3 regions of the Bacillus sp. KH172YL63 genome follow, and region 1 is predicted to be linked to each of the others. Evidence: predicted binding sites of a transcription regulator. Region 1 holds the regulator's gene; each other region holds the start of a gene.
What was found. The regulator LexA, encoded in region 1, represses DNA repair genes until DNA is damaged. The targets are predictions, from matches to a motif close to CGAACATATGTTCG.
Positions count from the first base shown of each region.

Region 1 (4,680 bases):
GTGAACTCTTTCTTTGATGAAAAAGGAGATCTTCAGCTGAGTGATACTGCGCGTCAATTCCTTGCTGGCATCATCAAGCATGCGACTGCATTCACAGCGATTACAAACCCGACAGTAAACTCTTACAAGCGCCTTGTTCCGGGTTATGAAGCGCCATGTTACGTTGCATGGTCTGCACGCAACCGCAGCCCATTAATCCGTATCCCTGCTTCCCGCGGACTGAGTACACGTGTTGAGGTGCGCAGTGTCGATCCGGCAGCGAACCCATACCTTGCAATGGCTGTATTACTTGCAGCAGGTCTTGATGGTATCAAGAACAACCTTCCTGCACCTAAACCAATCGACAGAAACATTTACGTGATGGATAAGAAGGAGCGTGAAGAAGCAGGAATCGTAGATCTTCCGGCTACATTACACGCAGCACTTGAAACATTGAAAACAAATGACGTCATCGTTAAATCCCTTGGAGAGCACATCTTCGAACATTTCGTGGAAGCGAAAGAAATCGAATGGGATATGTTCCGTACGCAAGTACACCCATGGGAGCGTGAACAGTACATTCAAATGTACTAATTCGCCACTATAAACAAAGCCGTACTGCAGGTGAATTGTCTGCAGTACGGCTTTTTCTTCGTTTCAAAACAAAAAAACGGCTGCGCATCATTGCGAGCCGTTTTTCATTAATGCACTTGTCTATATACTCCGACTACTTTACCAAGTATTGAAACATTTCTTAAGATGATCGGGGCCATGGTTGAGTTTTCCGGTTGAAGGCGGACATAATCCTTTTCTTTGAAGAAACGTTTGACCGTCGCTTCATCTTCCTCGGTCATCGCTACGACGATATCTCCGTTGTTCGCCGTTTGCTGCTGGCGGACAATGACGAAATCTCCATCGAGTATCCCTGCCTCGATCATACTATCACCCATGATCTCAAGCATGAAGACCTGTTCATCAGAAGGTGCCATCCTCTCTGGAAGAGGGAAGAACTCTTCGACATTCTCCACTGCCGTGATCGGCTGACCGGCAGTGACTTTACCAATCAATGGTACATTTACGACCCTCTGACGGGGGATCGTGTCCTCTTCAAGATTCAGTATTTCAATCGCTCTTGGCTTTGTCGGGTCCCGGCGGATGAGTCCTTTGCTTTCCAATCTTGCCAAATGTCCGTGGACGGTAGAACTGGAGGCAAGACCGACTGCTTCCCCTATTTCACGGACGGAAGGCGGATAACCTTTTACCCTTACTGCGTCTTTAATGTATTCTAGTATATCTTGTTGTCGTTTCGATAGTTTTGTCATGTGCACGCACCTCGATTATAGATCTTATGTTCCCATTATAGCATGTCTTTCCAATTGATACAAACATAAGTTCGAATAACTGTTGACACCAAACGGATGTTCGTATTAGAATGGATATAACAAAACAGAACAAACATTCGTATGGAGGCGTTTTATCATGTTAACACATATTTGGAACCGTTTCTCTTATATTATTATATTATTTGTTTTCGCCCTTTTATCTGCAGCATACCTTTTAATCACAATGGCAAGCGAGCCGTCGTATCAAAGTATTACCGTACAGGACGGAGATACCCTTTGGACTATTGCCAAACACTATAATGAAGAATATTCTATGACAATGGAAGAATTCATCGCGTGGGTGGGGGAAGAGAATAATCTCACAACATTTTCAATCAAGCCAGGGGATTCACTGATCCTGCCGATCGAGAACCCAACCCTGTCAACCCACTCCGGTTATGAGCTCGTTATGAATGAAGAATAGAAGAATAGAGGGATAATCAATGAAGGCAGTCGTATACTGCAGAGTCAGCACAAAGAAAGAAACACAGGAAACATCCTTGGAACGACAGGAAGAAGAGCTGGTGAAGCTTGCCGGGGAGCTTACTTACGAAGTGGAAGCCATCATCAAGGACCAGGCAAGCGGATTTGAACTGGATCGGCCAGGTGTATTGGAACTTCTGGACCTGATCAAGGACCCATCCATCGGAGCTGTCCTGATCCAGGATGAAACGAGAATCGGCCGGGGAAATGCAAAGATCGCACTCATCCACTGCTTATTAAAGGAAGAGGTCAAGATCATCAGTCAAACCCACAGCGGAGAGCTGCATTTATCCGAATCTGATTCAATGGTGATCAATATTGTCAGTATGGTAGAAGAATATCAACGGAAATTACATAATTTGAAAATCAAACGTGGGATGCGAAGGGCTGTCGAAAACGGTTTCCAGCCACATAAAAACCTAAAGAACAAAGGCAATGTGGACGGCAGGGAGCGGATTGAAGTGCCGGTGGAAGAAATCGTGCGTCTGAGAAAGAATGAATTGACCTTTGCCGAAATTGCAGCAACCTTGAGAGGCTTTGGTTATGATGTCTCAAAAGCGACGGTACATAGACGTTTTAAGGAGTATATGGCATCTGTCGAAAATGCGTAATGCTTGTTTTATCTTCCCTAATCTAGTAACATGACGATAGTATTTGCATTCAGCTATTACATTCGAATCTATTGCTTACTATGCATTAAAGGAGTTTTTCATATATGCTTTCCAAATCAAAGATGAATCGTATCAACGAACTCGCGAAAAAATCAAAGAGCACAGGTCTGTCAGAACAGGAAGCGAAAGAACAGACAAAGCTCAGAAAAGAATACTTGGAAACATTCCGTCAATCCATGAAGGGTACGATTGAAAATACAAGAATCTTCGACCCCGAAGGTAATGAAGTGACACCTAAGAAAATTCAGGATATTCAAACCAAAAAGAAAATGCATTAAGGAACAAGCTGTCTGATCCATAGTTGATCAGGCAGTTTTTTTGTTATTACTATTTCCCGGAAGTCAAAAAATAACCCGGAATACAGGGGTTTTTCGTTTTCAAGGATGATAAACTCATGTTATCATTCAAGATAGTTGTATAAACTGCCAAAGAAGATTAATATTAATAAGGTACATTAAAAGGAAGGATGTCTGACAAATGTTTGATAAAACAGATCAATTAGCAATCAATACAATTCGTACATTATCTATCGACGCCATTGAAAAGGCGAATTCAGGACACCCTGGCATGCCGATGGGCGCAGCTCCGATGGCTTATGCACTTTGGACAAAGTTCATGAATCATAATCCGAAAAATCCTGAGTGGTTCAACCGTGACCGCTTCGTATTATCAGCTGGACATGGTTCCATGCTTTTATACAGCCTTCTTCATTTATCCGGCTATGACGTTTCTATGGAGGACTTAAAACAATTCCGTCAATGGGGCAGTAAAACGCCAGGACATCCGGAATACAAACATACTCCTGGAGTAGAAGCTACGACTGGCCCACTTGGTCAGGGTATCGCGATGGCTGTAGGTATGGCGATGGCTGAAAGACATATGGCAACTACATACAATAAAGACCAGTACAATATGGTCGACCACTTTACATATTCCATTTGTGGAGATGGGGACTTAATGGAGGGAGTTTCTTCTGAAGCTGCTTCTCTGGCTGCCCACTTGAAATTAGGTCGTCTTGTTGTCCTGTATGATTCCAACGATATTTCTCTTGATGGGGATTTGGATAAGTCGTTCTCTGAAAGTGTCAAAGGACGTTTTGAATCTTATGGTTGGCAATATATCCGCGTAGAAGATGGAAATGACTTAGAGGAAATTTCAAAAGCGATCGAAGAGGCACAAGGGGATACGTCCCGTCCGACAATGATCGAAGTGAAGACAGTTATTGGATATGGTGCGCCGAATAAATCCGGTAAATCTGCCGTCCATGGTGCTCCACTTGGTGAGGACGAAATGAAGCTTACCAAAGACGCATATCAGTGGACGTTCGATCAAGACTTCCACGTACCGGATGAAGTGTACACTCGCTTCGAAGAAACAATCCAGCAGGATGGTTCACGAAAAGAAGAAGAGTGGGCGAACCAATTCATCAAATATAAAGAAGATCACCCTGAACTTGCTGCACAATTAGAAGCGGCAATCAAAGGGGAGCTTGCTGAAGGCTGGGATAAAGATATCCCTGTATACGAAGAAGGAAAAGCACTTGCAAGCAGAGCTTCTTCCGGACAAGTATTGAATGCAATCGCAAAAAATCTCCCATCATTCATCGGAGGATCAGCTGACTTGGCGGGTTCAAACAAAACGATGATCAATGATGAAGCAGATTTCACACCTGAATCGTATGAAGGACGCAATATTTGGTTCGGTGTACGTGAATTCGGAATGGGAGCTGCTATGAATGGTATGGCGCTTCACGGTGGCCTTCAAGTATTCGGCGGTACATTCTTCGTATTCAGTGACTACCTGAGACCTGCTATCCGCCTTGCAGCGCTAATGGGACTTCCTGTCACATACGTATTCACCCACGACAGCATCGCCGTAGGAGAAGATGGCCCTACGCATGAACCTGTAGAACAACTTGCTTCACTTCGTGCAATGCCAAACCTTTCTGTCATCCGTCCTGGAGATGGAAATGAAGTGGCTGCAGCATGGAAGCTGGCATTAGAATCCAAAGATCAGCCGACGATGCTTGTTCTGTCCCGTCAAGACCTACCAACGTTAAAAGGTACTGGGAATAAGGCTTATAATGGTGTAAGCAAAGGTGCATACGTTGTGTCTGCATCTGGAAAAGACCAGCCGGATGCTCTGTTGATCGCCACTGGATCTGA
Region 1 covers NZ_AP022842.1:1,690,300-1,694,979, forward strand. Annotated here, with positions in the region: gene glnA (type I glutamate--ammonia ligase) at 1-573, shown strand, start outside; gene lexA (transcriptional repressor LexA) at 681-1,301, opposite strand; gene yneA (cell division suppressor protein YneA) at 1,459-1,785, shown strand; gene KH172YL63_RS08365 (YneB family resolvase-like protein) at 1,805-2,455, shown strand; gene KH172YL63_RS08370 (DUF896 domain-containing protein) at 2,560-2,793, shown strand; gene tkt (transketolase) at 2,993-4,680, shown strand, end outside.

Region 2 (4,680 bases), 280 kb from region 1:
ATGCTGACGGTCCTTTGCTTTCGTCAAATCATGGCGCGTCCGGTTCGTCACGACCTCTTTTTGATGCTGAATATAGGCATCCAGCAGTTGACGCAGGCCCATGAGTGTCGGACGACGGTTATGTATGGCAACCATATTGAAATTATAGGAGATTTGAAGGTCACTGTTTTTGTAAAGATAGTTCAGTACGCCTGTTGCGTCTGCATCTTTCTTTAACTCGATGACAATCCGCATACCGTCACGGTCTGTTTCATCCCGCACTTCCGCGATTCCTTCCACTTTCCGGTCAAGGCGGAACTCGTCCATTTTCTTGACTAGGTTCGCTTTATTGATTTCATATGGGATTTCTGTGATGACAATTTGCTGTTTGCTTCCACGGATGCTTTCAATCTCGGCTTTTCCACGGACAACCACTTTGCCTTTTCCGGTTTCATAAGCCTTCTTGATCCCTTCAATTCCCTGGATGATTCCTCCGGTCGGGAAATCAGGTCCTTTCATCACCGTCATCAAATCATCGACGGTACATTGAGGACGATCCATACGAAGGATGGCAGCGTCGATGACCTCACCCAAATGGTGGGGAGGGATATCGGTTGCATATCCTGCAGAGATCCCTGTTGAACCGTTTACCAGAAGGTTCGGGAAACGGGACGGTAAAACGGTCGGCTCACTGGAAGTATCATCAAAGTTTGGAACAAAGTCCACCGTCTTTTTATCAATATCACGGAGAAGCTCCGTCGAGATCGCAGAAAGTCTTGCTTCTGTATAACGCATCGCGGCTGGAGGATCCCCGTCTACGCTTCCGTTGTTTCCGTGCATTTCAACTAAATATTTACGCACCTTCCACGTTTGACTCATCCGCACCATGGCATCATATACGGATGTATCCCCGTGGGGATGATAGTTACCGATTACGTTACCGACGGTTTTCGCAGATTTCCGGAAACCCTTCTCCTGCGTATTCCCGTCTACGTACATGGCGTAAAGGATACGCCTTTGTACCGGCTTCAATCCGTCCCGTGCATCCGGTAATGCACGTTCTTGAATAATATATTTACTGTAACGCCCAAAGCGGTCGCCAAGTACTTCTTCCAGAGGTAAATCTTGATATCTTTCTACATTTGTCATCGTTTACCCCTCCTCTCCGACCGTAATATTTTCGTTTTCCAGTATGCTTCCGTCTTCTTCCAGGCCAAATGCTACGTTGCTTTCAATCCACTTACGGCGCGGCTCTACTTTATCGCCCATCAGCGTCGTCACCCGGCGTTCTGCACGGGCCGCATCATCTATGCGCACGCGAATAAGTGCACGGGTTTCAGGGTCCATTGTTGTTTCCCACAGCTGATCGGCATTCATTTCACCCAGTCCTTTATAGCGCTGGATCATATAGCCTTTTCCGACTTTTGAGATGGCACCTTTAAGCTCATCATCGGTCCATGCATATTCAAGCTTCTGTTTCTTACCGGAACCCTTGCTCACTTTATAAAGGGGGGGAAGGGCGATATATACTTTTCCTGCTTCCAATAATGGTTTCATGTAACGATAGAAAAACGTCAGGAGAAGCACTTGGATATGGGCTCCATCTGTATCGGCATCGGTCATGATGACCACTTTATCGTAATTGATATCTTCGACGTTGAATTCTGGACCGACTCCGCCACCGATGGCATGAATGATCGTGTTGATTTCTTCATTCTTGAATATATCCTGGAGTTTCGCCTTCTCCGTGTTAATGACTTTCCCCCGTAACGGCAGGATTGCCTGGAATTTACGGTCCCGTCCCTGTTTGGCTGAACCGCCGGCTGAATCTCCCTCCACAAGATATAATTCATTTCTCTGTGGATTTCTCGATTGTGCAGGCGTCAATTTACCTGACAGAACTGTTTCAGAGCGCTTACGCTTCTTTCCATTCCGTGCATCTTCCCTTGCTTTTCGTGCAGCTTCACGAGCCTGCGCCGCTCGGATCGATTTTTTGATGAGCAGTGAGCTTGTGTCTGGATTTTCTTCAAGGAAATAAAGAAGATGTTCCGATACGACAGCATCGACCGCTGAACGTGCCTCACTTGTCCCCAGCTTCCCTTTCGTCTGTCCCTCAAACTGGAGGAGCTCTTCAGGTATGCGGACGCTGACAATGCTTGCCAATCCTTCACGGATATCGGTACCTTCCAGATTTTTGTCCCGGTCTTTCAGAATACCCACTTTGCGGGCGTATTCATTGAATACCCGGGTCATAGCAGTCTTTGCACCTGCTTCATGTGTTCCCCCATCTTTTGTACGGACGTTGTTGACGAAAGACAGGATGTTTTCTGAGAATCCGTCGTTGAATTGAAAGGCAAACTCCACTTCAATCTTGTGATTCTCCCCTTCGAAGAAAGCGACGTTGTGAAGGGCGTCCTTTTCTTCATTTAAGTACTGGACGAATGCCTGTATCCCGCTTTCGAAATGAAAGACTTCCTTTTGATCATGGCGCTCATCTATGATTTCAATCTTTAATCCTTTTAGAAGGAAAGCAGACTCTCTCAGCCGCTCACAAAGCGTCTCGTAATTATAGGTGGTTGTGCTGAAGATGACAGGATCTGGTTTGAAATGAATACGAGTACCGGTTTTTTTCGTCTTGCCGATCACTTCAAGAGTGGTTTCCGGTTTCCCGCCTTTTGAAAAGCGCTGCTCGTATTTCACTCCGTCTCTTTCAATCGTCACGACGAGCCATTCTGACAAGGCATTGACGACAGATGCACCCACACCGTGCAGGCCGCCGCTTGTTTTATAACCGCCTTGACCGAATTTACCGCCTGCATGAAGCACTGTCAGGATGACTTCCGGCGTCGGCTTTCCGAGTTTATGCATCCCGGTCGGCATCCCCCGTCCTTTATCCTGGACTGAAATGCTATTATCCTTATGTATCGTAACAATAATCTCATCACCGAAGCCTGCAAGCGCTTCGTCAACTGAGTTATCGACAATTTCGTATACTAAATGATGCAAACCTCTTGTATCCGTAGATCCTATATACATCCCAGGTCTCTTCCGGACGGCTTCTAAGCCTTCTAATACTTGTATAGCATCATCATTATAATCCATGGTCTTATTCTGGTTGGCCACGAACATTCCCCTTTCAAAACTTCTCTGCCGATAATGGTATGGTTTTGTATGTTATTATCGGTTATGTATGTACTTACTATAACATAAGAACATTTGTTCGTTTACCTGTTTTCGTCATTTTCAAGGTAAACTCTATTGCTTATTGTAGCGTTTTATTTCATTTTCGCAAATGATATTTCCGTGAACAGATCCCATCCCCCTTGTTTTCCATCCCGGTTTAAGTCAACGAATGAGTACGCGCCTTCCGTAAAAAAACAAGCGGTAAGAACCGCTTGTCCGAGTAAGAATTATTTGGTTAAAGCTTGTTCAACCTTAATACAGCGGTCCATGATGACTGTATACCCCCGTTCTTTCAAAAAACGATACGCCTCTTCATTGACCACCCCTTGCTGAGCCCAGAAGACGTTTGAATTAAAGCGATCAAATTCTTCCGCGATTTCGGGCAGGAATTCCGACCGCCTGAATACGTTGACGATATCGACCGGACCGTCAATGTCCTGTAGTGAGCTTACTGCTTTCACCCCAAGGGCTGACTCAATGGTGGGATTAACCGGGATGATGTCATAACCCTGATCCTGCATGGCTTTTGAAACCATATATGATGTCCTGGCTGGATTATCACTCAAACCGATCACGGCAATGCGCTTAGACTGTTTGAGAATATGTCCAATTTCTTCACGTGTTGGGTTTTCCATAGGTGGGCACAACTCCTTCACTGAATCTGTTCTTCTACATCTGCTTCTTATGTCCTATTCTCCTTTTATACCATAATTCCCTTTGATTTTTTCAAAATTTTATAAAAAACGATTGTGAATTAAAGTCAAGCCAGAGGACTGGAGCAGGGCTCGGGCTTGACTGCCCATGTTCACCGGCGTTTACTTTTTAATCAACCCCTTTGAAATGAGAAAGTCACGGGCGACTTCCTTTGGATCCTGTTTATCCATATCGACTTTTGCATTCAGCTCACTCATCTCTTGTTCAGAAATCTTTCCGGCAAGTTCATTCAGCACTTCTTCCACCTCAGGATGTTCTTTCAACACTTCCTGGCGGATAATCGGCGCTGCATCATATGGCGGAAAGAATCCTTTATCATCTTCTGTTGTCTTCAAGTTGTAACGCTGGATCCGTCCATCGGTCGTAAAAGCAGGGATGATATCGACATCTCCATTTTTGACCGCTTCATACATAATATTAGGATCAAAGCTTTCCTTATCCTTGAATTCAAACCCGTACTCTTCAGAAAAGGCATCATACCCATCGCCTTCTCGTTCATAAAATTGATGGGGTGCACCAAAACTCAGGGTTTTCGAAAGCGGGACGAGATCTGAGAACGTTTTGGCATCGAAATCCTGATCTTCTGTGTAAGCGAGCGTATACGTATTCTCGAATCCAAGCGGCTTCAGCCACGTCACATCGAATTTCTTTTCATACCCTTTCCGCACCTGTGAAAGGATTTCATCTGCAGTTGCACCTTCTTCTGCCTGTTGTTTGAGGACCGCTTCAAGACCTGTTCCTGTATATTCCACATATACGTCGATGTCTCCTTTTTCAAGAGCTGGCGTCAGGATCGACACTTCG
Region 2 covers NZ_AP022842.1:1,971,297-1,975,976, reverse strand. Annotated here, with positions in the region: gene parC (DNA topoisomerase IV subunit A) at 1-1,128, opposite strand, end outside; gene parE (DNA topoisomerase IV subunit B) at 1,132-3,102, opposite strand; gene KH172YL63_RS09805 (CoA-binding protein) at 3,390-3,797, opposite strand; gene KH172YL63_RS09800 (glycine betaine ABC transporter substrate-binding protein) at 3,978-4,680, opposite strand, start outside.
Region 2: the regulator LexA is predicted to act here: its motif matches at 3,189-3,202, upstream of parE (DNA topoisomerase IV subunit B).

Region 3 (4,680 bases), 530 kb from region 1:
TATCTCCTCACAAGCAAGAAAACAATCAGCGCCCCAAGCGTAGCACCGATCCATGAAAACAGAAATCCCCACCACAGCCCGAAGGCATTGGCATTCGCCGTCACGAAAACAACGAGGGGAAGAAACGGCAGGAATGCTTCCAAAAGCGGAAGCAGGATTCCAGGAATCGGCCCAAACGAGCGGTACTGCTGAATCAGATCCATCATATTTTCCAATGTAAACCAATCTTTTATCCTATTGATATCCATATTATATGTTTCCCCTTAAACGACCATGAACAGTTACGCCCATTTCATTATTACGTTACTTCCTTTATTCATCATATCACACAAGAAGCGGATTTCCATATCATGAACTTCTGCGTCGTTTTATTAATACAAGTTTGCCTAAATTGGGGGAATGTAAACGTTTGGGTGGGGATTTTTCGGGAGAAGGAGAGCCTTGTTCTGTCCTTTGCAGCATCGAATGGTAAGTCTGGGTGACAGGACCCGGTTTCTGGGGGAATTTGCCCGGTGCGGGGCAGCGGTTTCGATTTTGGCCGGTGTTGGGTCTCTTTATAGGGGGACTGGCTGGTTTCATGATGTTTATGACCGTGTTTGAGGCAGAACTTAGCGGATTCGAACCGGATATTAGCGGGGGTTATCGGATTATGAGGGACTTCTGTTGGGATATTATCTACTATCTGATTTTATTATCGACTTTACCCCGGATATTATCGACTTTCCTATTTTATTATCGACTTCTCCCCGGATATTATCAACTTCACAATTTCATGCCCCACTCCATCCACGTATAGTCAACTTCCCAATTTCATGACCGCCCCCCTCCCCATATGCTCGACTCCCTAATCATTGCCCCCAAAACAAAAAGCTGCCACCCAACCGGGATGACAGCTCTCCTATTCACAGATGGGCGTCAAACCAATCCACAATTTCCTGTAACCTGGCTTCCCGTAAAGAAGGCTTCCCGGTTCTTGAGAGGTTATGGTTCGATTCGGGAAAACGGACGAATCTCGCTTCTTTTCCTTGCCGTTTCATGGCGATGAACAGCTGTTCAGCCTGTTCGATCGGACAGCGGTAATCCTTTTCGCTGTGAAGGATCAACAGTGGCGTTTCGATTCCACCTACATAGGCGAGCGGTGAATGCTTCCACAACGTTTCAACGTCACCAAGATTACTTTGGATCTGCCATTCTGAAAAGTAGTATCCGATGTCACTGACTCCGTAAAAGCTGATCCAATTGGAAATGGAGCGCTGTGTGACTGCCGCTTTAAACCGGTCGGTATGGGCGATGATCCAGTTGGTCATGAATCCCCCGTAGCTGCCCCCGGTTACACCAAGCCGGGTTTCATCAATGAATGGAAATGCGTCCAGTCCGTAGTCGACAGCAAGCATGATGTCTTCGTAATCCCCTCCGCCATAGTCACCCCGGACGGCATTTACAAACTCCTGGCCATAGCCGTGGCTGCCCCGGGGATTGACGAAGAGAACGGCATATCCTTTGTCAGCAAGCACCTGGAACTCATGAAAGAAGGTGTTGCCGTACATCGTATGGGGACCACCATGGATTTCGACGATCAGTGGATATTTCTTTCCTTCTTCATACCCTGCCGGCTTCATGATCCAGCCCTGCACGAGCGTGCCGCCTGCCCCGGGATACATAAATGATTCGGGAGCGGAAATATGCCGGTCCGAGAGCCACTCACCGTTTAAGTTGGTGACTTTGGTCAGTTCGCCTGTCGGGACATGGAGCGTGTATAACTCACCGGGCTCGGACGGTTTGCTCATGGCGAGGAGGATCCTTTGACGGTCTGAATCAAGGTCGAACCCGTACACATGCTGTTCTTCCTGTAACAGTGCCGGATAAATCGCCCCATCGATGTGGGCGTAGTAGAGGACCGTATTGCCGGCATCCGATGCGATAAAGTATAAGCTTTCATTATCCTTCGACCAGCGAATCCCCGTCTCCGATGAACCTTGAATACTGTCGCTGTTGAGATAATCCCCTGCCGGAACGTCCATTCCCTCAGTCAGGCAAACAGAATATCCTGTCGCAATCTCATGGAGCCATACTTTACGAAGAGTCGCATTCTCAAACTCCCGGTCATGCCCGATATAAGCCAGCCGCTTTCCATCCGGTGACCAGCTCGCTTCACCGAAGTATCCTCCCCCCTCATTGATCTGGCGGACCTCTTCTGTGCCGAGGTTCAACACGTACAAATCGGAACGGAAGGAGAAATCCTTCTCTTCCTGCTGATCGGTCGAAAGGGCGAGATATTCACCATCAGGGGACCATGAATGAAGGGTGTAATCATGCTCGTCATCCGTGACCCTCCTCACGTCCCCGGTGGAGATATCCAGGATTGCAATCTGGGTACGGCGCTCATCATGGAAGCCCCGTTCATCACTTTTATACTTCATCGTTGTCGCAACAAACGGGACCGGTTTTTCCTCCCCTTCTTCCTTCCCGTCAACTGCGGCACCTTTTTTCAGGGAAATCGAAAAGGCGATCTTTTCACCACAGGGGGACCAGACCGGTTTAGAAACCCCGTTCGGAACATCGGTGATCTTCTGCGCCTCTCCCCCGTCACGGTGAATCAGGTAAAGTTGATTGGCACCCGTCCTGTTGGAGATGAAAATGACCTGCTTCCCATCAGGCGACCATCTCGGGGCAGATACTTTTTCACTCCCAAACGTCCATTGACGGATCGAATGGTCGTGAAGATTGATGCTGTGAAGCGTTGACCGATAATCGTCTTTTTCCCTGCACATGACCGTCTGGACGAAGACGGCGCTGTCTCCATCAGGGGAGAGCACCGGGTCTGATACGAAATTGAATTGATAGAGATCCTCGATCTTTATGCCTTTATTCATGTTAACGTCCCTTCCTTCCCGTTCTTTCCAGTAGTATTTCGACGTTTGAAATACCATTCCCTTTATGGATAAAAAAGTGGATTCATTTTCATAATAGAAACAAATTCAAATTCTACAACTTTCCCTATTGAAAGTAAATTGAATTCCACGTAAAATAAAAATACGAACATTTGTTCTATAAAAGTGAAAAGGGGGCTTTTCATATGACCAGAATTCCGGAAAACGAGCGGAATATTTTTGAGCAGGCGATTTATCTGCCCATGGTACTGACGATTCTAAACCGTGACCTGCAGATCGTCGACAACTGTCCATTTAAATTAAAAAGACCATATGTAGAAATGATCGAGGAAACGATGAAGGTGATACAAGGGGAACTCGCCCATGTAAAGAAACACATGAGGACGAATAAGATGAAGGTTGAGCGGATGCAGTCGGATGATGCTTTTACGATGTATATGTTCCTCTATAAGGGGTATGAAGAACATCATAACTACTTTAATCCCCGCTTAAGGAACCGGGTTGAGGATTTAATGCGCCATTATTTGTACCGCAGGTTCCTTGAAACAAAAGCCGATACAACTAAAGAAGCGTGATCATGGCTCACGCATCGGTTTTGTGGGCATGGCGATTAAAGTAAAATGTCTTCACATTGTTACTTTGGGCCTGAAGCTTCGTATGATACTTGCTCTCCATTTCCGAGACACGCTGGGTGTATGCGATGCGCAGGTCGGACGTGCGGAGCATCTGATTTTCAAAAGAACTGTAGGAAATCGGCACGATGCAGGACTCGTTATTGTGAAGAAAAACCTTGGTCGAACCATTTGTTGAGCGTTCGTATCCACGAACATGGGAGTGGGAAACCCAGGTGCAATCCTGTTTGACCGGAGAAGATGTTGGAAAGAGATAGATGAACATATCTGGATTGACCATGATGGGGGCTTTATAGATGATACCGGTTAGCTGTTTCGTGCCTTCTTTTCTTCCCTCATAAGAGCATCCAAAGAACTCACAGCTTTTCTTTATGATATCAAAGGGTTTAAATGGAGACACCAATACATCATCAACTTCTATGATTTTTGTAAATGTCCTGGCACCATATTCCATAGGCTGAAGGATCATCGTATGTGGATTCACTTCATATTCTTCTATAATTCGAGATTTTTCTCTCATTTCATCGCCTCCATTTACATTTTTCTCCAAAATAATACCATAAATCCCGACTTATGTCTCCTATATTTTTAAAAATTCTGAAATCATTCACACCCCAATAGCAACCTTTAAAAAATTTTCAGAATATTTAAATTTTAGGTTGAGTTTTCACTCCTTCCCCCATATACTAATAAAAAGAATTCAGAGGTGATCGTATATGGAAAACAAAAAGTCCTATACCGAATTGATGAAAGCTTCTGCGATGACCCGCAAAAAAGCCGCTGGAAGAAGCGTTATGGAGATCTACATTGATATGGTTGTCCATGAAAGCATCCTCAAGTCGCAGAAAGACAGACTTCTAACAGACATTGACGCCGCCCTGGATCAACATGATAAACCTCTATTCATGAAGCTGACCGAAGAATTGAAAACACTGAACGTAAGCTACGGTTCATAAAAAATAGCTGGCTCTCTTTGAGGGTCAGCTATCTCCTTTTATAATGGACGGGCCATTATCATCACCGGCAGGCGTCCGCTCATCTACAGTAAAATATTCCCGTATGCTTTCATCGTGAAATAGAAGGCTGCGACCGTAAATAAAAAAGCCGTCCAAAAAGAAATCGATTGATAAAACATTTTTTTCTTTTGCTTCATGAGG
Region 3 covers NZ_AP022842.1:1,159,100-1,163,779, reverse strand. Annotated here, with positions in the region: gene KH172YL63_RS05825 (TVP38/TMEM64 family protein) at 1-248, opposite strand, end outside; gene KH172YL63_RS05820 (S9 family peptidase) at 903-2,873, opposite strand; gene KH172YL63_RS05815 (YhjD family protein) at 3,077-3,466, shown strand; gene KH172YL63_RS05810 (competence protein ComK) at 3,474-4,043, opposite strand; gene KH172YL63_RS05805 (IDEAL domain-containing protein) at 4,240-4,479, shown strand; gene KH172YL63_RS05800 (hypothetical protein) at 4,563-4,680, opposite strand, start outside.
Region 3: the regulator LexA is predicted to act here: its motif matches at 3,037-3,050, upstream of KH172YL63_RS05815 (YhjD family protein).